3 regions of the Streptococcus oriscaviae genome follow, and region 3 is predicted to be linked to each of the others. Evidence: predicted binding sites of a transcription regulator. Region 3 holds the regulator's gene; each other region holds the start of a gene.

Region 1 (10,834 bases), 810 kb from region 3:
GCTGCAATTCCTTTAAGCATTTCTGTCATATCCTTACGCCAATCCTTCTTTTTCCATTGTTTCAGTGATTGCTGCGATTGCATCGTCAGCATCTGCACCTTCAGCAGTGATGGTTACATCAGCACCTTGACCAACACCAAGACTCATAACACCCATAATAGACTTAAGGTTTACTGATTTGTCCTTGTAGTTCAAAGTGATATCTGAAGCGAACTTGCTAGCTGTTTGCACAAGCAAAGTTGCTGGACGTGCGTGGATACCTGTTTCTGCCACAATGTGGAAATCTTTTGAAGCCATAGTTGGATTCTCCTTTGTTTTTTCAAAATTGCGGGTCATTTTTGATAACCCTTACATCCACGATTATATCATTTTTTGAAATCATTTTCAAGAATTTTTTGTATCTCTTTCAAAAATCCCTTTTATCTTTGACATTCAAATAAAGCCTAGGCTTGCGGCTCTAGGCTTTTAACAGAAAATCTGTTTTTCATCTTTTACAATTTTTCAAGAATTTTTCTTGCAAATTGACTGGTGGTTAGAGCTTCTACTCCCATACTTGTGGCAAAATCGCCGGTTACCTGGCCTGATTGGATAGTCTTCTCCAAAGCAGTAATAAGGGCTGCTGACACTTCCTGCCAACCGATATAGTCTAACATCATGCAAGCTGATAAAATCAAGGAACATGGGTTTGCCTTGTTCTGACCGGCAATATCAGGGGCAGTTCCGTGGGTCGCTTCAAAGACAGCATGGCCAGTTTGGTAGTTGATATTGGCCCCTGGGGCAATCCCAATCCCACCCACCTGAGCTGCTAGCGCATCGCTAGCATAGTCACCATTTAAATTGGTCAGAGCAACCACATCAAACTTCTCAGGAGCCAGCAAGATCTGCTGAAGAAAATTATCTGCGATAATATCGTTGATTTCCAAGCGGCCGTCATGTAGAGCATCCGCATATTCATGTTCAGCCAGTTCATAGCCCCACTTTCGGAAACCGCCTTCGGTGAATTTTTGAATATTCCCCTTGTGAACAAGGGTTACGCGTTTGAGATTTTTCTCCAAAGCGTAGTCAATTGCAGCCCGAATCAGGCGCTGGCTGCCTTCCTTGGAAATCGGCTTAATTCCTATGCTAGAGCTATGTGGAAAACGAATCTTTTTGACCTGCATGGTGTTTTCTAAAAAGTCAATGACCTGCTTGACCTCTCTTGTTCCCATCTCCCACTCAATGCCAGCATAAATATCCTCTGTATTTTCCCTGAAGATGGTCATATCTGTCTTTTCAGGCTCTTTTAAAGGACTGGGTACTCCTTTGAAATAACGAATAGGGCGTACACAGGCATACAGGTCAAGTTCCTGTCGCAGGGCCACATTGAGCGAACGATGTCCCTCACCAACTGGTGTTCCAAGAGGACCCTTGATGGCAACTAGATGGCTTTTGATGGTTTCTAATGTTTCCTTTGGCAGCGAAGTACCTGTTGTCGCATACGCTTTTTCACCCGCCAAAACTTCCTGCCATTTGATTCGACGCTTTCCTGCATACACTTTTTCAACCGCAGCATCGATTATGGTCTGAGTACTCTTCCATATATCCTGACCTACACCATCTCCTTCAATGTAAGGAATGATTGGCTCAGCTGGAACCTGCAATTGTCCATTTATCATCCTAATTTTTTCTGACATCACTTACCTCTTTCCTATCGGGATATATGTGAGATTGGTCAATCCTTTGTATTGAGAACGAGGACGAATCAACTTGTTGTTTTTCTTTTGCTCCTGCACATGGGCAATCCAGCCTGCCATTCGACTCATGGCGAAAATCAAGGTAAAGATGTCGCTGTCAATACCTAGGACATGATAGACTGTCGCAGAGTAAAAATCTACATTGGGTATCAAGCCTTTTTTATTGCGAATGAAGTCTTCAACTTCTTCTGAAAGTCTAAAGAAATCCGCATCTTCTCCTCCTTCTGTCAGATCTTTCGCCATTTCTTTCAGGTATTTTTCCCTAGGGTCAACCGTCTTGTAAACGCGGTGGCCAAAGCCCATAATTTTTTCCTTGGAATCAAGTTTCTGCTGCAAATAAGCCTCTGTATCTCCGCTTTCACGGATGGCTAAAAGCATATCGAAGACGCGCTCGTTTGCCCCACCATGAAGCGAACCCTTGAGGGTACCAATGGCCGTGGTCACACAGGAATAGAGGTCAGCCAAGGTTGAAGCTGTTACTCGCGCCGCAAAAGTTGAGGCATTCAGCTCATGATCTGCGTGTAGAACCAAAGCCCTGTTGAAGGCTTTAACTTCTAGCTCGCTCGGCTCTTGCCCCTTGAGCATATAAAGAAAATTGGCTGCAAATCCCAAATCTTCCCTAGGTTCAATCGGTGTTAATCCTTGGCGCAGTCGCGCAAAAGCCGCGATAATAGTCGGTACTTTAGCCATGATTTGGATAGATTGATCATAGAGTGCCTCCAGGGTGTTTTCTTCTGCATGAACATTGTAAACTCCCAAGAGTGATACGGTTGAACGCAAGACACTCATCGGATGTAGGTGTTTGCGTGATTGAATCAAAATACATTGCTCTACTGCATCCGAAATCGCATACTCTGAGCGCAAGCTTTTTTCAAAATGATTGAGTTCAACCTGAGTAGGCAAGTGTAAATTCCAGAGGAGATAGATAACCTCCTCAAAAGAAGCGTTGTTGTCCATCAACTCCGACATGTCGTAGCCTGCATAAGACAAGGCATCATTTTCGATTGCACAAATACGTGTATCACAAGCAATCGTATCTTTCAAACCCATTGCATCTAACATATTAAGTCTCCTAATTTCTTCCTAACAACCATTGGTAGGATTCCCCCGTTCTGATAGTAACGAATATCCGCATCTGCATCAAAGCGCAGAATCGCTTGGAACTCCTTGTTTCCAGTTTCAGAATAGGCTCTAACTGTGACCAACTGTCCCACTAGAGGATTGTGAGGGAGGTCAATGTCATAGGTTTCAAAACCTGTTAAACCAAGACTATCCGCCGTCTGCCCTTCCATAAACTGAAGCGGGAGAACCCCCATCATCACAAGATTGGAACGATGAATCCGCTCAAAGGATTCTGCCAGCACTGCTTTCACCCCCAAAAGATTTGCTCCTTTGGCAGCCCAGTCCCGGCTAGAGCCCATACCATAGTCTTTTCCTGCGATAACTAGGCTACCGATTCCAGCTTCTTTGTAGCGCATAGCTACCTCGTAGATAGGGAGGATATCACCTTTATAGTAGCTCCACCCCCCGATTTTACCATCTGCCAATTCATTTTTTATACGAATGTTGGCAAATGTTCCCCGCATCATTACCTCGTGATTGCCACGACGGCTACCATACGAATTGAAGTCCATGTAGTCAATCCCTTTGTCCATCAGGTATTGAGCAGCAGGACTAATCCGAGCAATGTTCCCTGCCGGAGAAATATGGTCGGTTGTCACCGAATCACCAAACTTAGCAAGAACCGCCAGCCCCTTCAATGGTTTAATTGCAGATTCTTCTTCTAGAGCATCAAAGTAGGGTGGATTTTGAATATAGGTGGATGCCTCATCCCAGGCGTAATTTTTCTCCTGTCCCGTTGCAATCTCATTCCAGGCCTCACTATCTGAGAAGACCTGCTTGTACTCTTCCTCGAAAAGATCGCGGGTTACAAATCGCTCGATGTAGGCGTCCACTTCTGCGCGGTCAGGCATAATGTCCGCTAGATAAACCGGCTGGCCATCCGTATCTTTACCAAGAGGTTGACTGGTCAAGTCAATATTGGTCGTACCAGCCAGCGCATAGGCTACCACCAAGGGTGGGCTGGCTAGAAAATTGGCCTTCACAAGCGGATTGATGCGTCCTTCAAAGTTTCGGTTGCCAGACAAGACCGCCGACACCAGCAAATCTTCTTTGCGAATGGCTTCTGCTACTTCTGGCAACAAATCTCCAGAGTTTCCTATGCAGGTGGTGCAACCATAGCCAACAAGGTTGAAACCTAGAGTATCCAGATAAGTCTGCAAACCTGAATTTCGCAGATAGCCTGTTACCACTTTAGAGCCTGGGGCAAGGGAGGTTTTCACCGTTTTGGTAACTGTCAACCCTCTCTCAACCGCTTTTTTAGCCAGCAGACCAGCCGCTAGCAAAACATACGGGTTTGAGGTGTTGGTGCAGGAAGTAATGGCAGCGATGGCTACATGACCTGTTTGAATGGTTTCTTCCCCTGTCGAAAAGGTCACCTGCGCTGTTTTTTGAAGTTCGTCGACTCCTAGCCCAAAACCGCGAACTCCCACTTCTCGAACCAGACTGGCTTGGAATTCATTTTTCGCTTGGGCCAGTTCAATCAAATCTTGCGGTCGCTTAGGACCTGATATAGATGGCCCAATGTCGGACAGATCAATCTCAACAACCTTCGTATAGGTCGGTATTCTATCCTTATCGTAATAGAGGTGATTGGCTTTTGCATAGGCCTCTGTCAAGGCAATCGTTTCATCCGAACGGTTGGTCAGGCGCATATATTCCAAGGTTTCCTGATCAATAGGAAAATAACCACAGGTCGCGCCATATTCCGGCGCCATATTCGATACCGTTGCTCGATCCGCCAAACTCAAGGACTCCAAACCTGAACCAAAAAATTCCACAAACTTACCGACAACATTTTCCTGACGCAAGACCTGAGTGACCTTGAGGGCTAAATCCGTTGCAGTAGCAACCTTGGGCAAACTCCCCGTCAGCCGAACACCGATAACTTCCGGTACCGGAAAATACGAAGCTTCTCCTAACATAGCCGCTTCAGCCTCGATTCCGCCGACACCCCAACCTAAGACGCCAATACCATTGATCATCGTAGTATGGCTATCTGTTCCAAACATAGAATCCGGATACAGCACTCCATCCTTTTCAATCACCACATCACTGAGAAACTCGATATTCACCTGATGAATAATCCCTGTCGCAGGCGGAACCGCTCGGTAATTCTCAAAAGATTGCTCCGCCCACTTAAGGAATTGATAGCGCTCCATATTGCGCTCAAATTCCAGTTCAATATTTTTGTTCAAGGCATCGCTGCTGCCGAAGTAGTCCACTTGAACGCTATGGTCAATTACCAGATCAACAGGAATTTCAGGGTTAATCAACTCTGGATTCCCACCGTATTTGACTACCGCATCTCTCATAGAAGCCAAGTCAACCACCACCGGAACTCCGGTGAAATCCTGTAAGATAACCCGGCTAGGTTTAAAGGGAACCTCACCGAGAGGAGACTGTGCTTGATAAGAAATTAGATTTAAAATGTGAGATTTAGTAACATCAACACCATCTTCTTTCCGGATTAAACTTTCAAGCAAAATCCGAATCGTGTAGGGAAGTGTATAAATAGAAACTCCCTCATCTTGGCAAGCTCTGGCAATATCAAAATAGGCATATTCTTTATTTAAAAGACGCAGTTGGTTTTTGTATTGATTTCCCATTCAGTCCACCTCTATCGTTTTTGCTAATATTATACAGCGCTTTGTATAATAAAACAATCCACTCCTGACTCTTTGTGTTATATTTTATAACATTGTTTTATTTGTTTTTCAGACACAACAATAAGACCGCATTAGCCCTACAAAAAAAACAAGTTGAACAAAACCGCATGACATCAAGGTTTTATACTACATATGGTGTTTAACGTCCCATTCAGACACAATATTTAGTCTTTAAAAGTTGACTTTTCTGTCCTTTCATTGTATTCTATACTGGTGATTAAATTTAAGGAGAAAACTATGGTAACCGTTTACTCAAAAAACAACTGTGTCCAATGCAAAATGACCAAGCGTTTCTTAGAACAACACAATGTTGCCTTTAAAGAAATCAACCTTGACGAAGAACCAGAATATATCCAACACGTTAAAGACCTTGGATTTTCAGCTGCTCCAGTTATCGAAACTGGAACCGAAACCTTCTCAGGTTTCCAACCAGCCAAATTAAAAAACCTTGTATCATAAGGTTTTCGTCTACTAGAAACCATCTGGGTCTGTACCCACCTTATTACGATAGAAAGATACAGTTAATATGAGTTTGAAAGAATTAGGAGATGTGTCTTATTTCCGTCTTAACAATGAGATCAACCGCCCTGTTAATGGACAGATTCCACTCCATAAGGATCAAGAAGCCCTCAAGGCCTTCTTTAAGGAAAATGTTGTTCCAAATACAAAGCAGTTTGAGAGCATTACAGAAAAAATCGCCTACTTATTAGAAGAAAACTACCTTGAAAAAGAATTCTTAGAACAATACAGCCCAGCCTTTATCGAAAAATTGGCTCACTTTTTGAAGGAGCAAAATTTCCAATTTAAGTCTTTCATGGCTGCCTACAAGTTCTACAATCAGTACGCTTTGAAAACCAACGATGGTGCCTACTACTTGGAAAGCATGGAAGACCGTGTTCTTTTCAACGCCTTATACTTTGCTGAAGGCAATGAGGACTTGGCTATGGATTTGGCGAACGAAATGATTCATCTTCGTTACCAGCCTGCAACTCCAAGCTTCCTCAATGCCGGCCGTGCTCGTCGCGGTGAGTTGGTATCTTGCTTCCTCATCCAAGTAACAGACGATATGAACTCAATTGGCCGTTCCATCAACTCTGCTCTGCAATTGTCCCGTATCGGTGGTGGGGTTGGCATTTCCCTCAGCAACTTGCGAGAAGCCGGCGCACCAATCAAGGGCTACGAAGGAGCAGCTTCTGGTGTGGTTCCTGTTATGAAACTTTTCGAGGACAGCTTCTCCTACTCCAACCAATTGGGGCAACGTCAAGGGGCTGGGGTTGTTTACCTCGATGTCTTCCACCCAGACATCATCGCCTTTCTTTCTACTAAGAAGGAAAATGCCGACGAGAAAGTGCGTGTAAAAACCCTATCACTGGGTATTACGATTCCTGATAAATTCTACGAGTTGGCGCGTAAAAATGAAGATATGTATCTCTTTAGCCCTTACTCTATCGAATTGGAGTACGGTGTGCCATTCAGCTATCTGGACATCACTGAAAAGTATGATGAATTGGTAGCCAATCCAAATATTCGCAAGACAAAAATCAAAGCTCGCGACTTGGAAACCGAGATTTCGAAGCTCCAGCAGGAATCCGGCTACCCATATGTTATCAATATCGACACAGCAAACCGAAGCAACCCAGTTGACGGCAAAATCATCATGTCCAACCTCTGTTCTGAGATTCTTCAAGTTCAAACTCCGAGCGAACTCAATGATTCACAAGAATACTTGACTCTGGGAACAGACGTGTCTTGTAACCTTGGTTCGACCAACATTGTCAACCTCATGAAATCACCTGATTTTGGCCGCTCTGTCCGTGCTATGACACGCGCTTTGACCTTTGTCACTGATCACTCCCACATTTCTGCTGTTCCTTCTATCGAAAACGGCAACAGCCAAGCCCATTCTATCGGACTTGGAGCCATGGGGCTCCATAGCTATCTGGCTCAAAATCTTATCGATTACGGTTCAAAAGATGCAGTAGAATTTACCAATATCTACTTTATGCTCCTCAACTACTGGACCTTGGTTGAGTCCAACAATATCGCCCGCGAGCGCAAGGCTACCTTCCATAATTTTGATAAATCGAAGTACGCAGACGGAACCTACTTTGACAAGTATGTAACTGGTGATTACCAACCAAAATCTGCTCGAGTAAAAGAACTCTTTGAAGGAATCTTTATTCCAAGCGGTCAAGATTGGGCTGACCTCCGTAGAAAGGTTCAGGCAGACGGCCTCTACCATCAAAACCGTCTGGCCGTTGCACCAAACGGATCTATCAGCTACATCAACGACGTATCTGCTTCCATCCACCCGATTACCCAACGGATTGAAGAACGTCAGGAAAAGAAAATCGGTAAAATCTACTATCCTGCTGCAGGTTTGGCAACAGAAACCATTCCTTTCTACAAATCCGCCTATGATATGGATATGCGCAAGGTCATCGATGTCTATGCTGCTGCAACGGAACACGTTGACCAAGGCCTATCATTGACCCTCTTTATGCGTAGCGACATTCCAAAAGGCATCTATGAATGGAAGAAAGAGAACAAGCAAACCACGCGCGACCTCTCTATCCTTCGCAACTATGCCTTTAACAAGGGAATCAAGTCCATCTACTACATCCGTACCTTTACCGATGACGGCGAAGAAGTCGGTGCAAACCAATGTGAAAGTTGTGTGATCTAAGATGTAAGGGCGTTAAAAGGACACAGCAAAAATAGGAAATACCATAGAGATGTCTTGCATCTCGTAGGGATTTATCTTTTTTGCCAAGTCCTTAGCCCGAACTCAATTCCAACGTAGCAAGTTTAGCTGTTGATAAATCAACTAGCTAAACTACGCTAACCGCTAATGGCGGATTAGCTAGCTACCTTACTAACTTCGAAACTGAAGATGCAATTTCTTCAGTTTCTGCGTGTCGTACAACACTACCGTTCATTGATGCTAAGGCATTTAATGAATGAACGGTACTGACTATATATCAGTACCTAAGTGGCTTACGACCTATCCAGAGAACGTCCTTGGGGCGTTTTTTAGAAGAAAATATGATACAATAATGTAGATAGTTCGAGAAAGAAGAAAGAGAAAAACATGGAAACCTACTACAAAGCCATAAACTGGAACGCCATCGAAGATGTTATTGACAAGTCAACCTGGGAAAAGTTGACCGAGCAATTTTGGCTCGATACGCGCATTCCTTTGTCAAATGACTTGGATGACTGGCGTAAATTGACTGCTGAAGAAAAAGACCTCGTTGGCAAGGTCTTCGGTGGGCTAACTCTCCTAGATACCCTACAATCTGAAACAGGGGTTCAAGCTCTGCGCAACGATGTTCGCACACCGCACGAAGAAGCTGTATACAACAACATCCAATTCATGGAGTCTGTCCACGCTAAATCCTATTCTTCTATTTTCTCAACCTTGAATACCAAGTCTGAAATTGAGGAAATTTTCGACTGGACGAATAGCAATGAGTACTTGCAGAAGAAGGCAAAGATTATCAATGAAATCTATGAAACAGGAACACCACTTGAAAAGAAAGTGGCTAGCGTTTTCCTAGAAACCTTCCTCTTCTACTCTGGTTTCTTTACTCCACTCTACTACCTTGGAAATAACAAGCTGGCCAACGTCGCTGAAATTATCAAGCTGATTATCCGCGACGAATCTGTCCACGGTACCTACATCGGCTACAAGTTCCAGCTGGGCTTCAATGAGTTGCCGGAAGAAGAACAAGATAAACTCCGCGACTGGATGTACGACCTCCTCTATCAACTCTATGAAAACGAAGAGGGCTATACGGAGTCTCTCTATGACGGAGTTGGTTGGACAGAGGAAGTGAAAACCTTCCTACGCTACAATGCCAACAAAGCCCTGATGAACCTCGGACAAGACCCACTCTTTCCAGACTCAGCAGACGATGTTAACCCTATCGTTATGAACGGTATCTCAACTGGCACATCTAACCATGACTTCTTCTCACAAGTCGGCAATGGTTACCTGCTTGGCGAAGTGGAAGCCATGCAAGATGAAGATTACTTGTACGGATTATAAGATTAAAAGCAGATTTCAATTTGGAATCTGCTTTTTTGCTTAGGACAGGAAAATGACCAACAAGTAGGCAATCAGATTATTGACTGCATGTAAGGCCATAGGATAACGAATGTCCCTTCTGCTAACATAGAGCCAGGCCAGAATAGCTCCTAGAGCAAAATAAATCAAGAACTGCGGCAAGGTAGATGGGCCATGAACCGCACTGAAGAGTGTGCCTGAAGTTGTAATATAGAAATAGACTGTTTTTCTATTAGCCATCCGCGGGAAGAAATAGGTCGCTAAAAATCCGCGAAACAAAAGTTCTTCCAGTATAGGTGCAAAGATAACCACTGCTAAAAAGGCATGGAAAGGAAAGTCCTTGATAAGAGCAACGACCGTCTGTTGGTTATTACTTTCAGATATAGGAACCAACAGCTGAAAAATAAAGAAAGCTACATAAGTTAGAAGTGGTAAACTGATTTTCGTCAACCAGCTATCTGCCAGCCCAAACTGAACTTTTTTGCGAGGAAAAAGCACTTTCCAAAGAAGAATGGTCAATCCAATCAACAAAACAAACCCAATGATAGAGGATATTAAGGCGGCCTGCTCCAAAAGTTCAACAGGGAACCCTTCTGTTACTGAAATGCTTGTAACCGCAATTGGACTCAGCAAAAAGCCCAGAGCAATTTGAAACGCCAGAAAATATAGGAGCAACAAGCCACCATTTTTTAAATACTTCATATCTCAAATCCTTTCTATATCTTTTTTATATTAGAAGCATGATTATCGCACCCAAAAGGTTATTGAGAAAATGAAGTCCGATAGCATATTCCAACTTACCGCTCATGCGATACACTATCCCTAAAACCAAGCCCATACCACCGTAGATAACCCAACTGCCAAGATCAGTGGGAACATGAATCAAGCCAAATAAAATACTGCTCACTACCAAACCTAGCCAGGATTTTTCTCCAAAAACCTTCCCCATGATATAACCACGCAAGACTAGCTCTTCGATAACAGGAGCAACAAAAACAGTTATAAGAAAAAGAACAATTGGAGATAGGGGCAGAGAATCAAGCACTTCCTGATTGAGCGTGTTCCCTTCCAAGCCATATTGAATAAATAGCAGAACCCCTCCTATCATCTTGACTAGATAGGTGGCTAGAAACCCTAGCCCCAGATATTTAGCTGCTTCTCCTCCTCTTAATGAGCCTTTGGGAGCCAATAAGTTAACTTTTTTAGCTATCCAAATCCCGGCAATAGTAAGAGCAGGTAGCACG
Region 2 (10,834 bases), 610 kb from region 3:
TCAGCTTGGCCCAAATGACCACCTCACCTTTAGCGAGAGATTGTTGGACATCGATGATGCGCTGATTGGACGAGCCACGAAATTGCAGCATCAAATTGCGCTTGGTGCGATCATAGCGTCCATCGACCAAAATGTCTACATAACTGAGTAACTCCAGTTTATCCGGTGTTTCCAGCATCATCTCTTCCCAAGTATAACCCGTCCAAGACCAAATATCCTTATCCGGGAGTTCCTTGCGAATCCGCTTAACCAAAGGAATCAAAATACCTGTATTGAGGAAGGGCTCCCCTCCCAGTAGGGTCAAGCCCTGCACATAGGGCTGGGCCAAGTCCTTCATGATGCGCTCTTCCAACTCCGCCGTATAGGGAATCCCAGCCTTGAAAGACCATGTAGCAACATTATAGCAACCCTCGCAGTGAAACATACAGCCGCTGACATAGAGAGAATTGCGGACTCCTTCACCATCAATGAAGTTAAAGGGTTTATAGTCAATAATACGCCCCTGACTCAGTTCCTCACTTTTCCATTCTTGGGGTTTTGGGTTATTCATGATGTACCTCTATCCAATAACTTTCAATACCTGACACCGTGGTTTCCTTCTGACCGCCACAAGAAAGAATCACCCGTCTGCTAGCTGTATTGGTCTCCTTACAGGTCACCAACACACGGTGGATATTTTTGGCCTTAGCTTCCTGCAGTCCCAATCGCAACTGCTCCTTGGCATAGCCCTTCCCGCGTTGGCTAGGTCGAATAGAGTAACCAATATGGCCACCAACTCGCAAGAGAAACTCATTGAGCCGTAGTCGAAGGTTAAGAAAACCAATTGCCTGTCCCTTCTCATCAAAAGAAACAAACTGAATAGCCGGCACGCGCCCCTCAGGCAAAGAAAGACTGATTTCGCTAGCTAAATTCATTTCAAGCCAGGCCTCATAATCCATGCCCTTAGAGTAAATTCCCCCATCCATGGCGCTTTCTTCTCGTTCAAACTCCGCAATCATATCGAGAATAGTTGCCTTGTCTGCCAAAGTTGGTCTTCTTAATTCCATCCTAGCCTCCAAACTGTCTTCTGAAAAATTCACTGATGACGTCACTATCCAAGCCTAAATCCTGTACAATTTCTGCCTGGTGGAAATCATCATAATTATCCTTGCCACTCCAGACAAAGGAATTGGTTACAATCTGATAGTTCTTGTCCGCCTCAACAGCTCTGCCATTGACAACAAAATCTTCACCGTCTGGGGAAATGCCCCACAGCTGCGGATAAAGACCTGTCTTTAGACTAGCTACCAAATCGCTGCCCTTGATAGAAACCAGCAGCACGCGCTTAGAAAAGGGCAAAACCTTGACCAGATCCGAATAGTAGATTGGTCCTGCAGACAAAGAGGCACGAATACCAAAACCGTTGATGACCGCACCGTCTGCCTGCAAGCCCACCTGGCCGGCCCGCTCAAAAAGGGCCTGACAGACGACAGGAGCGAGACTGGACACGCCTTGACGAATACTGTCGCGCTCTCCATCTAGCGCATGCGGAAGAACCGCGATTGGTTTGGAAAAAGCTGCGTCCCGTTCCGACTTCATCTGGTCGATAATGGCCTTAACCGCCTTGTCTTCTCCGGTCAATTTCTCCATCTCAATCAAGTCATAAGCCAACACCTCATGCCGCCCATCTGCATAACACCGCAAGGACAGATGGCCTACAAAACGACCATATTGCCCTGTCTGGCAAATGCTGACTCTGCCCACTTGACTAGGTTTTTTTAAAATCGTATGGGTATGCCCACCTAAAATCACATTAACTTCTGGAAATTCCTTTGCCAAGTCCAGATCTTCATCGTAGCCTAGATGACTGAGCAAAACTATGTGGGCTTGAGGGTTCTTGCTCACAATCTGGTCAACCTGCCTCCGTAGAGCCTGTCGGGGATCTTCAAAGAGAATATTGTCTGTCGGCGAGGCGACTTCCTGAGTTTCTAAGGTGGTCAACCCCAAAACATAGAGTGTTTTTTCAGCCATAGTAAACTCCAAAACATCCTCCAGCGGCACCAGTTCATCAACCGCTTCTCCATCACGGTAACGCAGATTGGACGACACAACTGGAAAGGCCGCAAAATCGTTCAAGCGGCTAAGCAGTTCATCCCCGTGATCAAACTCGTGATTGCCCAAGGTCATGGCCTGGCAACCAATCTGATTCATCAACTCAATTTCCTTAACGCCTCGGTACATGTTGAAAAAAATATTTCCCGAAAATAAATCACCGCTGTCAAAAACAAAGGTCTGAATACCTTTTTTCTCATTGCCGGCCCGAATATCCGCGATGAGCTGGGCCTTTTTCGGAAAATTCTTTATGTAGGAATGCAGGTCATTGGTATGAAGAATGCTAATATCTGTAAAATCCATCGATTATTTCTTCTTGTTTTTTACTTGCTTGAGCAATTCCCGCACACGCGCCTTCTTGTCCTGCTTCACAGTGGAATGCTTCTCGTGATAGCGCTCCACTAAAGCCTTCCCCTTGTCATCTAATTGGTATTTCCCCATTTTTTCCTCTTTCTTTTGTAGCAAAGCAGAGCTAGCTGCTTATTTAGTCTGAAAAAGTTTCCACAGCCAGTAAACTGACTGTGGAAGCTAGTCTGTTCATTTACAAGCCCGAGCCATTCATGTGTTTCACACGGGCAGCAATCTCCTTGTGACGACCATTGACCATCGGACGCGCCTGTGGATTCCCTAAGTAACCACAAGTCCGCTTGACCACATCCACTGTCTTGGGATCGCTATTGCCGCAGTTCGGACACTTGAAACCGCGCTCGGTCGGTTCAAAATCTCCATCAAAACCACAGGCAAAACAATGGTCAATCGGCGTGTTGGTACCCAAGTAACCAACACGGTCGTAAGCATAATCCCAAACCGCCTCAAGAGCCTTTGGATTCTGTTGAAGAACAGGGTATTCACAGTAGTGAATAAATCCACCACTAGCCCCAACTTCTGGATAAATCTTCTCAAAATCCAATTTTTCAAACGGTGTTGGATTTTTCCGAACATCATAGTGGAAGCTGTTCGTGTAATACTGTTTGTCCGTAATATCCTTGACGATACCAAACTTCTCTGTATCCATGCGGCAGAAACGGTCTGTCAAACTCTCAGACGGTGTCGAGTAAACAGAGAAATGGTAGCCATATTCATCTGCCCACGCCGCCGTCAGCTCCTTCATTCGCTTGATGATTTCAACCGTAAAGTCCTTGGCTTGCGGATTATTCTCCCACTGTCCACCGAAGAAAACCGTTGCGACCTCATACAGTCCAATATAGCCCAGAGAAATGGTGGCTCTACGATTTTTAAAGACCTCATCCACCTCATCCATCTTATTCAGCCGCTTCCCGAAAGCTCCATACTGGTAAAGAATTGGGGCATTTGCAGGCGTCGCTTCCTTGACCCGCTCAACACGGTAAACCAGAGCATCCTTAGCGATCGCCATCCGCTCATCAAAAATTTCCCAGAACTTGGCCATATCACCGGCCGACTCCAGTGCGATACGCGGCAAATTGACTGTTACCACTCCCAAATTCATCCGTCCAGAAGTTACATCCTGTCCGTTTTCATCTTTCCAACCTTGAAGGAAGGAGCGGCAGCCCATCGGCACCTTGAAGGAACCTGTTAAGTCAATAATCTTATCATAGGACAACATATCTGGATACATCCGCTTAGTGGCGCATTCCAGAGCCAGTTGTTTGATGTCATAGTTAGGCGAATCCGGCTCCAAATTAAGCCCGCGTTTGACTGTGAAAATCAGTTTTGGAAAAATTGCTGTTCGTTCTTCACTTCCCAGCCCCTTGATACGAATATTGAGGATAGCTTTTTGAATTTCACGTTCAAACCACGAACTGCCTAGACCAAAACCAAGCGATGTAAAAGGCGTTTGTCCATTGGAAGTGAAAAGAGTATTGATTTCGTATTCCAAAGACTGCATGGCATCGTAAATATCTTTCTGGGTCTTCGCACGCGCATACTCTTCTCGCTTACCCTCAACAACCCACTCCTGTGCATCCTTGAGATGCTTCTGATAGTTGAGCTCTGCATAAGGCGCCAGCACCTCGTCAATTCGATCGGCCGAACATCCCCCGTACTGACTGGAAGCCACATTGGCAATGATTTGCGAAATCTGAGCCGTCGCCGTCTGAATAGACTTAGGGCTCTCTACTTCAGCATTTCCAATCTTAAAGCCCTCTGACAACATCCCTTTGAAATCAATCAGACAGCAGTTGGTCATCGGAGTGTAGGGACTATAATCCAGATCGTGGTAGTGAATATCACCCTTCTGATGGGCATTAGCAACGTGCGGTGGCAAAAGTTTGAGTCCGATGGACTTGCCCACAATCCCAGCAGTCAAATCCCGTTGGGTATTGAAAACATCTGAGTCCTTATTCGCATTCTCGTTGACCACCGCCTGATCCTTGCTTAACAATTTATGAATTTCAAAGTTAATATCCATGGCCTGATGGCGACGAAAATCACACTGGGTGCGGTACTGGATATACTTCTCTGCCAACTCGTACTGGTGAGCCTTGAGCAACTCCTGTTCCACTATATTTTGAATTTCATAAATTTGAATGTCCTGACTGAAGCGACGAGCAATCTCCGCCAAAACAGCATCACGAATTCCCGCTAAAGCAGGTTGTGAAATAGGATGTTGCAGCTCCTGATTGGCCCGCCCTAAGGCCGCAAAAATCTTCTCCTGATCAAAGGCCACACTACGGCCATCCCGTTTCAAAACGGTAATATCCAACTCTTTCAAAACAGTATTTGTAGCACCCATTGCTCCAACCTCCTCGTACTTGTCGCTCTATATAGTGTATCACTTCACATCCAAAAAATCAATATCTAGTATAAAAAAATCATTTTTTTATTTTTAAACACTATATATAGTAATTCTAAACAAAGAAAAATGATTGTTTCCACAATCGTTTTCATCAATTTTTCTGATAAAGGCTCAACTGACTAGTCCCCAGATCCACCTTGCTGTAATTGGCTTCTAAGTTAGCCTTGACCGCCTCTAGCATAACCAGACCATTTCGCACGACAATGTACGAAGCCTGATTTTTGTTTAAATCATAGGTTACAGATGTTTGATTCTCCTCTGTATTGAGATAAGGCTCTGCTGTAATAATGGTCGCAGCAGCCAACCGTTCACTCTGCAGATAGACCTGCGCACTATCATCCCAAGCATAGATGGTATCCGTAGCTTCTGAATTTTCCCGGATGTATTGGGCGATTTGGCTACGCTCCTGATGTACGTCTGCTTGTAGGAAGTAGGTATAGATTGGCTGAATTGGAATGACCAGACAAGCCAGAATTGGCAGGAAAAGACTGGTTTTTAAGTAGCTAACAACTGGAGGTTCCTCACCTTCCATGTCCTCTAGCTCCTCTGACTCACTCGGTTGAACTTTCATGTGTGCAACAGCCATCACAAAACCGTAAGGAAAGAGGACAGTCAGCTGATTGAGGTCAAAGTTTGGATTCCCAATGATAAAGATTGTCTGCACCAGAAAACCCAGTAAGACTACAACCTTGATATAGGTGTGTTGTTTTTGTCCAAGAGAGGCAATTGTCATCAGAATATGCTTCAAAAAACCAGTAACAACCAACACTCCTAGAACGAGACCTGCTGTCCAGAGGATTCCTTCGTAACCAAAGTTGAGACGGATATTGTAGAAGAAGGTCTGTTGAATAGCCATCCCCAAAATTTGCTCCACAAAGGTATAGTAACCGACAGAGTAGACGATCAACAAAAATCCAAAGAGCGATGCCAGTAACTGATAAAAACCGCGTGCCATCTGACGGTGCTGAGCATTGTAAACAAGAAGAACGAGAAAGGCAACCAACCACAAGACCGCACTCTTTGGATCAATCAAAAAGACCAGTGCCGCATCAATTCCGTAGAGGATAAAGGCTTCGTCCTTCACTGCCTTCTCAAAGTAGCGAATCAAGAACCAAATACTGGTCAAGAGGAAAGGCAGGGCAAAAATACTAGCATAAAGTCCTCCAAAATTCAGCGCCAGAATAAAGAGATAAAACCAGTGACTGAAATTGCTTGCTGTTTCCTGAGATTGGCTGAAATAAGCTACAATTTTGTAGAAGAAAACACCCGCAATCAACAACGCCACAAACTGAAGAATTGCTAGCCCAATAGAGCTACCAAGGAAAGAGCCCACAAAGGCAATCAGGTAGTAGAGTACGCCGTTGGTTCCAAAGAAATCCCCGTATGGACTCTGACCCGCCTGCATGGCAAATCCCGCATAAAGATTTTGAGATTGAATGTTTGTCGCAAAACTGGTCAAAAAAGGATTACCCACACTCAAAAGACTGAGCAAAACACTCCAAAAAAGAGCTGGCCCAAGCCGCGTTGGAAGGAGCTGCTGCTTAAAATCCTCGTTAAATGGCACACCTTCCTGTCTGCGTCTTGCTCCACTACGTCTTTTGCGTGAATACTGTTCTGTTTGCTTGTAGTCTGCTTCTCTTTCTGTCATCTTGCGCTCCTTGCTATAATCTAGCTTATTATATCAAAAAGAGAGCAATCTGTCATTTCCTGTTCAGTATTCCTTGCAACTTAGCGTAACGCTCCAGCTCTCGAAAAGTATGTCTTTCTTTTTGATAAAAGGCATCAATAGCCTGTTTTAGTTCTTTCAGCTTATCCATACCTACTTATTCGCAAAAAAACGGAAGAAAAATTCTTCCGTCCCTAGTTCTAATTATTGTTTGGTAAAGACCTTCACTTCACCGTCTGTTTCTGTCAGTGTTAGGTTGCTTCCTTCCAGATTATATGATTTGCGGTCATCTCCGACAATCAGAACCTTATTGGCTCCGTCCACCGTCACTGCCTCTGTTTCTGTTTCGCCATCTACATCCAGAGTATCCATGGTGCCAGTTCCGTTTTGAATGGTCAACGTCTTAGTTTCTTCTACTCCCTTAAACACATAGGTACCATCCAACTCAGTTGTCACCTCTACGGTTGAAGCAACCGTTGTGCTAGACGATTGGCTTGTTTGAGTCTGGCTGGAGGCAACCGTTTGGTCATCGTCGCTGTCGCAAGCGATAAGAAATACGGAGCCAGCCAAGAGAATAGCTAGGGTAAAAATTTTTTTCATGAGAGCCTCCAGATATGTTTTCCCCTATCATACCCTAGTTCCCCAAGAACCGTCAATATTTATGCTCAAATAGCCTGCGAACTTGGGAAATAAAATAGAGCGATCCTGTAATGTAGAGGCTACCGACACCTTTCTTGCGCCATTCTTTCAGAAAAGCCTGATAATCTGCTACATAGGTACTTCCTGCCAATCCGTCCTCATCAGAAATGGCGCCATCGTAGGCAAAACTTGTCAACAGTAGATTCGCCTTGGGTAGCTCTCGTTGGATAAGCTCCAACATTTCTTTAAAATCCTTGCGTTTGAGAGCTGAGAAAAGAATGGTCACGTCTTGCTCTCTTTGGTTTTGGATATGGGCTACCAGACGCTCAACAGCGGGAACATTGTGGGCGCCATCTAGAAAAATAGTGGGTCGTTGACTGACCTGCTCCAGCCGGCCTGCCCAGCGTGTTTGGGCTAGAGCCTGCTTGGCCTTTTCGCGGTCAATCTCTCGTTCGCTTGCTTGCATAAAGAGCCAAAAAGCCTGCAAGGCAACCGCCGCATTTTCTTCCTGGTGACGGCCTGCTAATCCCAGTTCCAAAGCGTCCAATGCTAAACTCCCATTCTCAAAACGTCCTTCTTCTAATTGAAATTCCCATCCCGAACGATAAAGTGGCGCCCCTGCTTGCTCAGCTTTTCTTTGACAAATTTCTAGAACTTCAGGCCTTACTGGCCCTAGAACGACCGGTCGTTTGGGCTTGATAATTCCCGCTTTCTGCTCTGCTATTTCCCCTAAGGAAGAGCCAAGCAAATCCTGATGGTCCATCCCTACTGTGCTAATGACACTGACCAAAGGGTCTACCACATTGGTAGTATCGAGTAGGCCACCAATCCCAACTTCTAGTAAAACAACATCCAAGGCCTTATCTTTAAAGTAGAGAAACATCATGAGAACCATGACTTCAAAATAGCGAAAAGGCTCGTAGACCCTTGCTACTTCTTGCTCCAAATCAAGGATCTGCTCTAACAACTGGCGATAGTGTTCATCTGCTATTGGCTGGTTATTGATACAGATTCGGTCATGAACGCTGACCATGTGAGGCGAAACAAAGGTGCCAACCCTCAGCCCTTGCGATTGCAATAATTGATTCATAAAAGCAATGGTAGACCCCTTGCCATTCGTTCCCGCCACATGAATAATCGGCAAGTTCCCCTCAGGGTTCCCCAGTAAATCCAGAGCATACCGAATCTTCTCCATCTTATACTGGAATACCTGCCCCTGCTTGGACTCCAACCACTCCTCTAACTGCACACTCTCACCTCCAAAACTCCTTCTATCTTAACAAGAACCCACTAGAAAAGTAAAGAGAAAAGTGGTGGGCTATTGACCCAACCACTTACTCCAGTCTTCTCCAAAAATAATAAATTTTCCAAAAAAGTTAAACATGATAATCTCCTTTTGTTTTGATAAACCTAGTTTATACCAAAAGAAGAGTATCTAACAGGACAAAAATGTCATCTTTTACTCATTATCTAATTTCCAAGACTCTTTCAATTTTTCTACCAAAAAGTCATTTTCAAGTAAATTAGCAAAAATAATTGCTTCTTCATATAAAGCAATTGCCTTTTCTTTATCCTTATTCACAAATAACTCATACTTCCACTTGAGCATACTTAGAATGGCTTTCTTTTGAAAATCTTGAGAAATTTTCAAAATATCGTCTAAACTTGAAAATAAACCCGGAAGATAAGTATACAATCTTTTTGATCCGAGTACGCTAACAATAACTAAGAGAACATCTCTTAAAACAAATAGGTCATTTGATGCGATTTTAGTCACATGTTCAGGAAGTTGTTTAACTAATGTTAAAAATATTTGGAAACTATCCGAATCTGTCTCTTTATATCTTATATGCTCAATAAATAGTCGAATAATTAACAAGTCATTCACGGAATAGTGTTCTTTAGTAAGTATTTTCTGCAAATATTTATCCAAAATATCTCTACCATAGAGATCTGTTTCAGATTCAAAAGCATCAATCGTTGATTGGATGGTATCTACTGCTACACGCTCTTCTTCCGACAAGAGAGCATAATAATCATCATAAATCTCCGTAAGTTGACTGTCTCGTCTATCAAGCATCTCTTCCTCACCATAAGTTGGCGTTCTCAAAATATCATATTTTAATATTTTATATCTATCCGGCAACTCTATATAATCTGGCATGAGTTCGTAAAGTGTCATTCCTAATCGACCGGCAATATAGTTGATAGTGGAGAAGGTTGGCTTAGATGTACCAGCCTCAATACGAGTCAATTGACGAATGGATAGCTTTGTTTCATCCTCACAAAATTGTTCCTGTGTAAAGCATAGCTTCTCTCGCAAATCACGAATTTTTAACCCAAACTCTTTGTTGTCCACGACAAGCTCCTTTTAAGTTGTATATGTAAATAGTATACCAAATACCGATAAAATTAGGTTTTAATTTGTCGAATTTTTCTTCAGATTTTCGCTACATCCGAACGAAAACAAAATATTTTTACCAATGACAATTATTTCAGTATTTCCTCATTCATTTTTATACTAACGAAGAGGAAATTTATTTGGTAAAATAGAAGTTACTAAGAAGCAGAAAGAAATAAAACATGAAACTCGAATTTAATACCCATCTAATCGGTAACTATAAAAGCAAATCTCAGATTGCAAGAGTCTTGACGGAAAACTGGGTGGAAGACAACGGTTATTGCCCAAGCTGTGGTTGCAAACCACTTCTCTCCTTTGCAAATAACCAGCCCGTCGCAGATTTTTTCTGTCAGGTATGTAAAGAAGAGTATGAATTAAAAAGTAAAAAAGGAAAACTCTCTACCACCATCAATGATGGCGCTTATTCAACCATGTTAGAGAGAATTTCAGCAGAAAATAATCCAAACTTCTTCTTTTTGACCTATACAGCCACCTACCAAGTTCAAAATTTTCTAGTTTTGCCGAAACATTTTGTGACACCCGACATCATCATCAAACGAAAGCCCTTGGCTCCTACAGCAAGACGCGCTGGTTGGGTTGGGTGTACGATTGATTTATCCAAGGTTTCCTCAAAAGGCAAAGTTTTTCTTATTAGAGATGGACAGTGTAGAGAACCAGAGCATGTAGCAAGAGACTTTAATCAAACTCTTTTCTTACGAGATAAAACACCAGAAACCAAGGGATGGCTTCTCACAACATTGAATTGTTTGGATAAGATTCCTGAGAAAGAGTTTCATTTAGAAGCCCTCTACGCTTTTGAGCCCGTGTTGAGAAGTCGTTATCCGAATAACCATCACATCAAGGATAAACTTCGTCAACAGCTGCAAATCTTACGAGACAAGGGGTTCATTGAATTTTTAGGCAGAGGGTGGTACCGTAAACTGTAATCTCTGAAAACTGTACCTCTTAGCCCCCCTCATTTTCACACGCAAAAACCCCTGTTTCTCAGAAACAGGGGTTTTGTAAAGTGGTTTACTCTTCTTCCATGAAGCTATTGAAGACTTCTTCAATCATATCCCATTCTTCTGTTGCATCTTCTGGGATTGGTTGAAGGTCACCTTCTGTGCCATTCTCGTTCTCAATGTAAGAGTAGGCTTGGATTTCAACTTCACCGTTCTCGTCTTCCTCAGCACTTGCTGGGATGAGTAGAACGTAGTTTTTTCCGAATTCCTCTTGGCCATCAATGGTCAAGAGAATTTCA
Region 3 (10,834 bases):
GAAACCATAGTAGTCCAACATGGATAACCAGCGAATCCCTTGTAGCTGGTAATCGCGCAAGTCTGTTTGGACAGTGAGGGGAGGCAAGGAAAACTCTTCTGGATGAGCCAAATCATATGCGAGCCGTTGAAAATCTTCTGAGTAAGAAACGGACTTTTCTCCGGCAAGTGCTTGATTCAACTGGAAAGAAGCAAATCTATCCAAGCTCAACTGCCCCTCCTGATTAAATCGAGCCCGAAGATCTAAGAGGGTTCGGCTAATGCGCATGCTGTCTTCATCAAATACAAAGATGCGGCCTGACTGACTGGTATAATAACTTTCTTCGTTGAGAAGGGCCTGCAAAGCCAAGCTAATCTCCTCCGAGTCAATTCCCTGAAAATCAAAAGAAATGTCCAACAGAGAGCCCTGACTTGCCACTGACAGGTGGGGGCTTGCGGTAACAAATAAGTTCTCCACTTCTGGCGCCAACTCAACCTGCCCCATGCTGCGAAAGCGAGGTAAATCTTGAGTGAAAAACGCATACCAGTCCGCCTGATGCAAACCAGAGCGAGTTGCCTTAAAATCTCCTGCAAAGCCAACTTCCTTCATTAGATGGTAGACAGCCTCTAAATGTCGATAGTGCAGGGCGAAGGGAAGGTAAGCCAAATCCTCTTTCTTTTCTACTCTGGCTCTCGAAAATTCAAGAGAAAGGGCCAGTGATAAATCGCCGGCTTCTGTCAGGCTAAATCGAAATCGAGGCTTGAAATCCTCAATCAAGAAACGCTTGGGCGCTGTCACTTTACCGATAGTCTGCAAATCCAAGAGGCTTGCTGCCAAACGGTCTTGGTCTTGAAAATCAACCTGCACTTTTTTTAGTCCAGACTCAGTTGGTACCAATTCTCCAATAACCTCTAAGAGGCGTTCTTGTCTGCGATCCACGACATAAAGGTTGTGGTCTTTGAGAAAATACCGACCATTAAAAAGACTGCGACAAGGAACTTCTTCAATCACCAGCTCGATGACTCGGGTATCTACCCGAACGTGAAACTCAAAGAGACCCACTTCCGCTGTCAGAGGCTGAAGAATCAAGTCCTTGTAAGTCTGCATATCATAGGACACTTGAAACGAATGCAGCTCTTTGAATAAGTCAAGCCCTTCTTCAAAGTAGGCCAAAGGCAAGCGGAGATGACGGCCAAAATGGGGTAACACATCCGAATCTAGGGATGGTTTTTCAGGTACAAGCCGAAAGAGAAACTCCAAAAGCTCCTGACTGGCTGCGTCAAAATTGTCAAAATTGACAACCTCATAGTAGTTTTTACCAATTTGGTAATACTCGCTTTTTTTAACCAGCTTTAAAAAGGCCCCGATGTCACGGATGATGTAGGAACGATCATCCGGCAGCCGTCTGATTTTCAAGGTCCAATCAATATTGCTGTCAAAGGGCAGAAGCTGCCCTTCAACCGATAGTTGGTAGCGAAGCCCTGCTGCTGTATCAGGACTGAGCAAATCATCTAAAAAAAGTCCCCCAAAATAGGTTCGTCTAGTCACTTCCTGATGAATGGCCCCCTCATCCTGTAAGGTCTGAACCAGTTCTATCCCTTTGGCATCATTTTTCAAAAAATACTCAGTGGCTGCCAAGTGCTGGCAATAGCCTTTCTGTCCAAATAGAGGGCAAGAACAATCTAAAGCTTCATCCTCTATGGCATAACAAAACGTTGCCTCTCCTATCTTGAGATAGAGTCGGCGGTCTTCCACCTTCTCTACTTGTAGCTGTCCTCTATCGTAGAGGTCAATCCCTTCCTGGCGAATCCGCCCTGGCATCAATCTACCCATACTATCTCCTTAATCTTATCTCTCCATTATAGCATAATCCTAGTGAGAAAAAAAGATTTTCGCCTAAAAACTTATAGGTGTTCCTGCTCGGTTTAGTAGCTCTTGGCATGCTCCAAAAATAGGGAGGATACTGAAGCCTTACCCTTTCAAAAAAACAAAAAATAGTAGGTTTTGCTCTCAGACAAAATCCTACTTTTTACTGATGTTCTGAATCAATCGGTTTATAATAACGTGTCAGGCGCCACATTTTCCTAATCAGACTTCCTGTCTTCCAAAGCCAAAAGAGAACAACGGGCAACAGAAAGAAGGTCACAAGCACCGTAGACTGAGACTTCATTTTCAAGAAAGCAATAACAGAGAATACAAGCACAAAAACAAGCAGAGCAAGCATTAAAAGATTGATGAAAATCCCTAACCAACCAAGCCAATAGCGCAGCCCAAAAGGAGGAACCTTCTTTTCATCAAAATCAGCCAGCCCTGTCAAATATTCAACAATCAGTTCACCTATACATTCCATCCCGAACCTCTTATAATCCCTACGAACACTGGCAAACACAGCCTACTCAAATCAGTTCCAGACCGTGATGACGGCTCCAAGTCTTATTTTAGCAGTCTTTTACTTGTTTACAAAGAAAAGGAGGTGGATAACCACTATCTCCTCCTTAGAACCCAAATCCGGCTCTATTTCCGTTTTCTGGCAATCAAATGAATCGGTGTTCCTTCAAAGACAAAGGCCTTGCGGATTTGATTTTCCAAGAAACGCATGTAAGAAAAGTGCATGAGTTCTTCTTCATTGACAAAGACCACAAAGGTCGGTGGCTTGGTTGCGACCTGAGTAGCGTAGAAGATTTTGAGTCGCTTGCCCTTGTCCGTTGGAGTTGGATTGATGGCGATGGCATCCATGATGACGTCATTGAGAACGGCTGATGGTATGCGGGTATTCTGACTCTCGCTAATAGTCTTAATCATTTCTGGCAACTTGTGAAGGCGTTGTTTGGTCAAGGCGGACACAAAGATAATCGGTGCATAAGACAGGTACTGGAACTGGTCACGAATATCATCTTCCCATTTTTTCATGGTGTGGTTGTCTTTTTCCAGAGTATCCCACTTATTGACCACGATGATAATCCCTTTTCCTGCTTCATGGGCAAATCCAGCAATCCGCTTGTCGTACTCACGAATGCCTTCTTCGGCATTGATGACCATCAAAACGACATCAGAGCGATCAATAGCCCGCATGGCCCGCATGACAGAGTATTTCTCTGTATTTTCATAGACCTTACCGGACTTGCGCATCCCTGCCGTATCGATCATAGTAAATTCTTGACCGGTACTGTCGGTAAAGTGGGTATCGATGGCATCACGGGTCGTTCCTGCAACCGGAGAGGCAATCACGCGCTCCTCCCCCAAAATAGCATTGATAAGACTGGACTTGCCGACATTAGGGCGACCGATTAAACTGAACTTGATGAGGTCAGGATTTTCCTTAGCTTCCGCTGTCGGCAGGTTGTCTACAATGGCATCAAGGACATCCCCCGTTCCAATACCATGGACTGAAGACACCGGGTAGGGATCTCCTAGACCCAGTGAATAGAAATCATAGATGTCGTTGCGCATCTCAGGATTGTCCACCTTGTTGACCACCAAAATGACCGGTTTATTGGTCTTGTAGAGGATGCGGGAAACGTACTCATCGGCATCCGTTACTCCTTCTTTGCCAGATACGACAAAGACGATGACGTCTGCTTCATCCATGGCGATTTCAGCCTGGTGCTTGATCTGTTCCATGAATGGGGCATCTACATCATCGATTCCTCCCGTATCAATAAGTGAAAACTTGCGGTTAAGCCATTCACCTGTCGCATAAATGCGGTCGCGGGTCACCCCTTCCACATCTTCGACAATCGAAATCCGCTCACCTGCAATACGATTAAATAGGGTTGATTTTCCAACGTTGGGACGGCCAACGATGGCAATAGTTGGTAGAGCCATACTACTCTCTTTCTAATTACAATAATTGATGTTCTTCCAGCAAAGCCTTGGTTTCAGGCTGCTCTGGCTGGCTAAATTGTGCAACCATGCGCTGGGACCATTTTTCCGTTTGACGACTGCCTGCGTAGTCTGTTTGAACTTGGTCGTAAGCCTGAATGGCCTCAGGCCCTTGTTCTTGATAAACTTCTGAAAATACGACAGCTTTCTCAGCCAAGCGTGGCTTAACAGGATGTTGCTCTGCTGGTTTTCCCAAGGCGATACAAAAGATCGGATAGGTGTAGGCTGGCAACTGGAAAAGTTCTGCTACGGGCCTTGCTTTATGGCGAATCATGCCGATAAAAACACCCCCATAGCCCAAACTTTCTGCCGCAAGCAGGGCATTCTGTCCAGCTAAAGCCGCATCCACAGATGAAATCAGGAGATTTTCCACTCCCTTGGCATCAAAAGGCATCTCGTGGAGCTGTGCTGCCTTGCTGGCACGATTATGATCGCCAACAAAGACAAGAATGGCCTGAGCCTGCAAAATGGCAGGTTGGGAAACCAAGTCATAAAGAGCCTGTTTTTTCTCCTCGGACTGGACCAGGATAATCGAATAGGACTGGAAATTCTTCCAGCTTGAAGCTGCACGTCCTGCACTGATAATAGCTTTCAACTCATCATCTGAAATGGGTTGGTCGGTAAAACGGCGAACCGAGGTGTGCGCAAGCATCAAATCAATTGTTTCGTTCATCGGCGGTTCACTCCTTGCAAATGAATCTCAGTGGCTAAGAAACGAATTCTTTCCATGACCCGCTTGGCCTGCCAGGTTTCATCACCTGTCCGACCTGCCGCAAAGTGGCGCTCCAAATCGGCAAAAGAGAAATTGGAGGTAAAGAAGGTCGGCAGGTTTTCCTGCATCCGGTATTGGAGAATGACCTGCAAGACATCGTCTCGAACCCACGGACTGTGCTGTTCTGCCCCAATATCATCTAAAACCAAGACTTCCGCGGTCTTAATCTGGTCTATTTTTTCCTTGACGGAAGCATCCTTAATGGCATTTTTAATGTCCACAACAAAGGTTGGGTAGTGCAGCATGGTCGTAGATAGTTGACGAGCAATAGAAAGACGGTGGGCCAAATAGGCCATCAGATAGCTCTTCCCTATCCCAAAATTACCATAGAGGTAAAGCCCTTTGTTATTGTGCCCGACTTGTTCTACAAAATCATCCAAGGCCTTGTAGACTTCAAAGCGATAGTCATCATCAAAATCCAAGTCATCGATGGTCACCTGACGGAGAGAGGCGGGCAGGTTAATCAATTGGATGCGATTTTTTATAGTTTCTAATCTGCGGTGCTCAACCAGCTCTGCGGTTTCCAGATAGGACACGTCCGCATAGCCTTGATTCATGACAAGAACCGGTTGGTAGCCAACTGCGATATAGGAGGCATCCTTAGATAAAAATTTATCTCGCTGGCTAACAAATTCAAAGAATTTGGAAATGGAGCGGTTGATTTCATCCTGATTGAGCCCCTCTTGACGAATGAAGGCCGCAACATCCTCGTCTGCCAGTATTTCCTGATAGACTTCCTGATAAGACTTCCGACTCTTGTGACCTTGGGTCAACTTGTCTTGAACGGATTTCATGAGCCACCTCCTTTGTTTTCATTGGCTAACATTTGACGCCGAAGAGCATCCATCTTGGCTTTTCCTTCGGCACTGGTTTTCGTTTTGACTTCTTTTTTGCTCCATTCTGGAACATTGCTGACAGCTTCCTGAGCAGGTTTTTGGAGCTTACTGCTTGTTCGCTGTTCTCTGAGATAAAGAATGGCTGCTTCTGCGCTGGCAATTCCCTTATAAGAAAAATCATTGGCTAACTTGAGAGCATACTTTTCATTGAGATTGGCCGAGTCTAGCTTGTTGAGACTGTAAAGAACCAAGACATTGATGACTTCATCTAAAAGCCCCAGAACCGCCATATCTTTCAAACATTTGCGCTCCGAGGCAGTCACTGCCGCCTTGCGACTTTCCTTGAGAAAGGCTAGAAATTCAAGGGCTGTCATGGCCTTACTTTCCCGAGCCAGAGCAGCTTCTCGCTCCGTCAAACTTCCTTTCGGAGCTTGGTGATACCCTTGGATTTTTTGGGCCAGGCGCTTGGTTGAAATCATTTGGTCAAGAGCTGTTTCCTTGGCCTTCTGATAGAGTTCCAACCAGTTCCAGCCTTCTTGTTCGGCCAGATATTCCAAGGCAATCATATCATCGGTTTCCTGCTGAAAACGCAGTTTATCCCGAGCCATCATGGATTTGAAAGCTTGCCAGTCCAAGCCACTGGTTGCTGAACCTTGCACTTGCACCTCCACTTTCCCTTCAATCGTGAAGACATCTGAGAAGCGTTTGGTGATGTTTTGCTCTTGATTCGGTCGCAACAGTCTGAGCTGTTCCAGAGCAGACTCCCCAATCTTCTTGGTCAATAGTTGGCGATACAGAGGCTTATGCAAAAAGGCCTGAGTAGACAAAGGCGGCTTGATGAGAAGACCGTAGGCACCATCCATCTGGTAGCGCTCCAACAAATCCACGGCTTCAAGCACATCTAAAGTCCGCTCAAGACGGGGCATACCAAAGTCTAAGTGGTTGAGAATGCGGCTAAATTTATAACGGCCCTGTCCATAATCCACAAATGCATGGAGGTAATGGTAGAGTGCAAAGCCATCCAAACCGATAATCGGCTGGTAACATTGACTCAAGCTAGACCAGTCTGCTGTAAAAGGGGTGGTTCTCACATAACAATAGAGATCGTTTGGTTTCATCTACTAATCCTGTCTTCTGTGTCTGCTGCCCTTGGTAATTTGTTTGAGCAAATTTTCCAACTCACCTACGTCCTTGAAGGAGCGGTAAACGGAGGCAAAACGAACATAGGTAATTTCATCCAGCTCAGCTAGTTCTTCCATAACCAGATTGCCAATCACATCGCTTTCAATTTCACTGTCACTCTGTGCGCGAACCTGCTGCTCAATGCGGTTGACCACTTCCTCGATTTCCGCGCTGGTTACAGGGCGTTTTTGGGCAGAACGGATGATGCCGTTAAAGATTTTCTCGCGGGAAAATTGTTCGCGGGTGCCATCCTTCTTGACAACGACTAGGGTTTTTTCTTCTACTCGCTCATAGGTTGTAAACCGATGGCCGCATTGTTCACATTCTCTGCGACGGCGAATGGTGTTGCCGTCTTCTGCTTGGCGACTATCCACAACACTTGATTTCAAACTATTACATTTTGGGCAACGCATACTCTTTCTCCATTATCTCATTATCACTTCATTGTATCATATTTTGCAAGAGAATAAAAGAAAGCAAGAAGCAAAGGCTCCTTGCTGAGCAAACTATGAGGAAGTTTTCTCTTTTCTGCTCTGCCATTTTTCCCAAAAAATCACATAGGCTGCTGCTGCAAAGGGAATCAGAAGGTAGACATGAGGAGAAACATATTGGCTCTTGGTTTCCCACAAAAGGTGGAAGACCAGCCCGCCTGCTAAAAAGAGGTAGGGGTAGAGGTGAATAACCTCCTCTTCTTTTGGTTTCCTGAGCCAGAGGAAGAGGGCAGCTCCTCCGTAGATTAGCATCAGAACCGGATGGAACCACTGGTACAGAAGGATATAGGAGTTCCCTCCCTGATAGAGATCCTTGAGAAGGTCCGTCCTATGCGGTTGCATCCGCCATTTACTAGGGCCCGAAAAGATGGACTCAAAACTAGCTTCTGTCCAGGTGGTTAGCAGCTTGATCCGGAAAAAATCTAGGGCATAGAGTGGATCCTTGGCAAAGACGGCCAGCCTTTCTGCAAGACTGGTTTTGGCCGCCGCTTCGATGGCAGCATAATCTCCGTCTGTTTCCTTGTAAATATCGCGGACATAATAATTGTACCAGCCGGGTTGGCGGATGTCGTTTGGAACATCCTGTAAGCCCATGGCCAACCAAGAAATCTTGGGCATTCCTTGCAAATCTTGGCCGCTGACCGAGCTATAATAGGCTGTTGTTGCCTTGTTCAGACCAAAAGCTAAACTGATGATAGCCAGAAGGAGCAAGAGGTGCTGCTTGATTCCTTTTTTTAGAAATTCTAGGCAGAGAATCAGTGCTACTGCTACCAGAAGGATGATGTAGTTATTGCGAATCCAGTAGGATACAACCAAGAAAATGGTCGCCCAAGCCGCATCTCTCACCCTCTGTTTGTGCAGGTAATCTACCAGAAAGAGCAGACCGAAGCTGGCAAAGAAGAGCCCAAAAATCAGACCATAGACAAACAGGATATTAAAGAGCTGCGGCAAAAAAGCAAAGGAGAGCAACAAGGTATAGCGACTGATAGACCGATTGGCAAACAAGCGGTCGGCAAGCTGCCAACTAGCCCAGTTAATCCCAAGAACCATAGCCAGATTGAGAACAAAAAACACCGTAGCATTTGGTATGGGGATGATGGTCAGAACCAAGCGCTCAAAACTAACCAATCCGAGTTGATGGGGATAACGATAGAGATAGCCTCCCACCTCTAAACTCTGATAATCTCCTGCATTCATCTCCACAGCCGAACGAAATACAGCCGCAGCGTCATAGCGGGTCACATCTGTTGTGAAGAAAATCAAGCCGAGTCCAGCCAGCAAATAGAGCAAGCAGCCTGCTATAAAAATCTGCCGATTGCTAAAACGCTTTAGCCAACCTCGACTCAGGTAAGTCACCGCAAGCAGTCCAATCAACACCAAGAAGGACCAAACAGTATTGGGCAACACATCAGCCCACTCTCCCTTGGGCAGCCTCAAAACGGTCTGAACAACCACCGTGCACAAAAAGAGAAGACCAAACAAGAACCGGCCTCCATAACCTATCAAGCCCTGCAAGGCAGCAGCAACTGTCACTCCGATTTTTCTCACAAGTTCACCATTCCTTCTTCCGCCCAAGAACAGCCAAACTAGCGGGCAGAATCTAGTATATACTGTCCAGTATAACACACTTGGAAAGGAGAAACCAGAAGAAGGCAGGCATCCCCACTTCTGCATCCAAAAAACCTGCACTGGGCAGGTTTTTTAGCTATTCTTCAATGACAATCTGTTTGTCCTTGAGGCGGATATTGACCCACTCTCGAACAAGGCGGTAGATGACCGCAAAGATTGGAGTGAAAAAGACCATCCCCAAAAGACCAAAGAGGTTTCCGCCGATAAGGGCTGCAGATAAGGTAAAGAGGGTCGGCAAACCAACAGACTGTCCTACAACCCGTGGGTAGATGATATTTCCTTCAATCAGCTGGAGGATTTGGAAAAGGACAATCGACCAGAGGGCCAGCCAAGGGTTTTCCACCGCCACAAAGAGGGCACTAATCATGCAGGCAGTGAATGGGCCGATATAAGGCACAAAGGAAAGAACCCCTGACAGAATCCCCGCCATGCTGGCATAAGGAATCCCAGATAGTGAATAAGAAATAAAGACCAGACTGCCGATAATCACAGCTTCCACAATTTGGCTCATCAGGAACCGATCATAGGTATCCACAATCACTTCACCGATATAGGTAAGGACGCCAACAATCTTTTTAGGCAAAAAGGCATGGAGCAGTTTTAGAGACATGGTTTGGAGGTGTTCCTTACTGCCCAGAATACTGATGGTAAAGAAGAAAGCCATAACCAGGGACATGGTATTTGAGAAAATGCCACTAACATTGTTGACCAGACCGTAAAGGAAGTTGGTAGCTAGGCTGGATAGATTGGAAATATTGGTAAATTGAGATAAGTACTCATTGATCTGACTTCCAAGTTGGCTGGACAAAAAGCCGCTTTCTTGGAGGTTTTTAATCCATTTTGGTATTTCTTCACTGATGACATTAACCAGCTGAGCAACTGTTGCCACCAAGGTCGGCAGCACAATCACCACAATAGCTGTTACAATCAAGATAAAGCAGATAAAAACACTGGTGATGGCCAATGGACGCTTCACCTTGTTTAAAAAAGAAACTTTTTCAAAGAGAGTTTCCAGCTTTTTCATCGGAACATTAAGGATAAAGGCAATCAGGGCACCGATAAACAGAGAGTGGACACTGGATAAAACGACTTGTAAGCCCTCGTGCAGAGAGGAATAATTCAGAACAGCCAGTAGCACAAGGGCTGCAAAGGCAATCAGCAATAGTTTTTCTTTAAATGTTGATTTCATAGATAGTTCCCTTAATCAATTACTGTTTTTTTATTCTACCATAGGACAGATAAAAAAGAAAGACTGGCATTTGCCAATCTCTCTTGCTTAATCCCGCATGGCATAGCCAACTCCACGGACAGTCTTGATATAGGACTCCTGCCCTGGCAGATCCAGCTTGCCTCTTAGGTAACGGATATAGACGTCCACAACATTTGTTTCTGCTGCCGACTCATATTTCCAAACCCGATCCAAGAGCTGTTCGCGGCTCATGGTTTCAGGACTGTTCATCAGCGTCGCCAAGAGATCATATTCCCTTCGGGTTAGGTTGATGAGCTCATCTCCGCGCGACACCGTGCGGTTTTGGAAATCAATTTTCAAATCACGGTAGGCCGCGTGAAGCTTGACCTGTTTGCAATTTTCGTCGATAAAATCCCGCCCGCGAAAGATGGCTGTCACTTGCTCAACCAAATCACTAATCACGAAAGGTTTGATAACATAAGAAACAGCATAGGTCAATATGTCCTGACCATGGGCAGCAACATCTGCACTATCCACAGCCACGATGATAACAGAAGCGGGTTTGAGTTTGAGCAACTCTTTAGACAGTTCCTTGCTGGACATGTCCGACAGTTGAAAACTCATCAATATCAAATCAAAGTCCGTTTCATGTGCTAGTAAGAGAGCTTCCTTTCCTGTTGAAGCATAGTCAACGAGATAGTCCTTCTTCTGCAATTCCATGGAAACGAAGTGAGACAGGTTACGCTCTCTACCTGCAATTAGAATCTTTTTGGCCATAGGTTATTTTTCATCATACCATGAGTAATGGAAGATGCCTTCCTTATCTTTGCGCTCATAAGTGTGGGCACCAAAGTAGTCCCGTTGAGCCTGAATC

The links. Region 3 encodes NrdR, which represses ribonucleotide reductase genes. Its sites were predicted from a motif close to ACACNATATATNGTGT; they were not measured.
Region 1: nrdH (glutaredoxin-like protein NrdH) is a predicted target of NrdR. The motif match lies at 5,645-5,660, and genes of this name have one in related genera.
Region 2: nrdD (anaerobic ribonucleoside-triphosphate reductase) is a predicted target of NrdR. The motif match lies at 4,902-4,917, and genes of this name have one in related genera.

What each region holds. Positions count from the first base shown of each region.
Region 1 covers NZ_CP073084.1:549,843-560,676, forward strand. Annotated here, with positions in the region: gene ptsP (phosphoenolpyruvate--protein phosphotransferase) at 1-29, opposite strand, end outside; gene INT76_RS02690 (phosphocarrier protein HPr) at 34-297, opposite strand; gene icd (NADP-dependent isocitrate dehydrogenase) at 492-1,673, opposite strand; gene INT76_RS02700 (citrate synthase) at 1,677-2,795, opposite strand; gene acnA (aconitate hydratase AcnA) at 2,789-5,461, opposite strand; gene nrdH (glutaredoxin-like protein NrdH) at 5,759-5,980, shown strand; gene nrdE (class 1b ribonucleoside-diphosphate reductase subunit alpha) at 6,048-8,207, shown strand; gene nrdF (class 1b ribonucleoside-diphosphate reductase subunit beta) at 8,613-9,572, shown strand; gene INT76_RS02725 (CPBP family intramembrane glutamic endopeptidase) at 9,612-10,292, opposite strand; gene INT76_RS02730 (CPBP family intramembrane glutamic endopeptidase) at 10,318-10,834, opposite strand, start outside.
Region 2 covers NZ_CP073084.1:1,332,584-1,343,417, forward strand. Annotated here, with positions in the region: gene nrdG (anaerobic ribonucleoside-triphosphate reductase activating protein) at 1-550, opposite strand, end outside; gene INT76_RS06875 (GNAT family N-acetyltransferase) at 543-1,046, opposite strand; gene INT76_RS06880 (bifunctional metallophosphatase/5'-nucleotidase) at 1,048-2,394, opposite strand; gene INT76_RS11165 (hypothetical protein) at 2,398-2,532, opposite strand; gene nrdD (anaerobic ribonucleoside-triphosphate reductase) at 2,633-4,804, opposite strand; gene INT76_RS06890 (quinol oxidase) at 4,959-6,515, opposite strand; gene INT76_RS06895 (hypothetical protein) at 6,738-7,133, opposite strand; gene INT76_RS06900 (bifunctional folylpolyglutamate synthase/dihydrofolate synthase) at 7,186-8,367, opposite strand; gene INT76_RS06905 (helix-turn-helix domain-containing protein) at 8,632-9,531, opposite strand; gene INT76_RS06910 (DpnI domain-containing protein) at 9,756-10,520, shown strand; gene INT76_RS06915 (DUF1292 domain-containing protein) at 10,606-10,834, opposite strand, start outside.
Region 3 covers NZ_CP073084.1:1,940,622-1,951,455, reverse strand. Annotated here, with positions in the region: gene INT76_RS09790 (pilus expression-regulating Snf2 family helicase) at 1-1,812, opposite strand, end outside; gene INT76_RS09785 (hypothetical protein) at 2,009-2,329, opposite strand; gene der (ribosome biogenesis GTPase Der) at 2,494-3,804, opposite strand; gene INT76_RS09775 (nitroreductase family protein) at 3,821-4,534, opposite strand; gene dnaI (primosomal protein DnaI) at 4,531-5,427, opposite strand; gene INT76_RS09765 (replication initiation and membrane attachment family protein) at 5,424-6,587, opposite strand; gene nrdR (transcriptional regulator NrdR) at 6,591-7,064, opposite strand; gene INT76_RS09755 (hypothetical protein) at 7,158-8,690, opposite strand; gene INT76_RS09750 (AI-2E family transporter) at 8,848-9,960, opposite strand; gene INT76_RS09745 (response regulator transcription factor) at 10,048-10,737, opposite strand; gene gndA (NADP-dependent phosphogluconate dehydrogenase) at 10,741-10,834, opposite strand, start outside.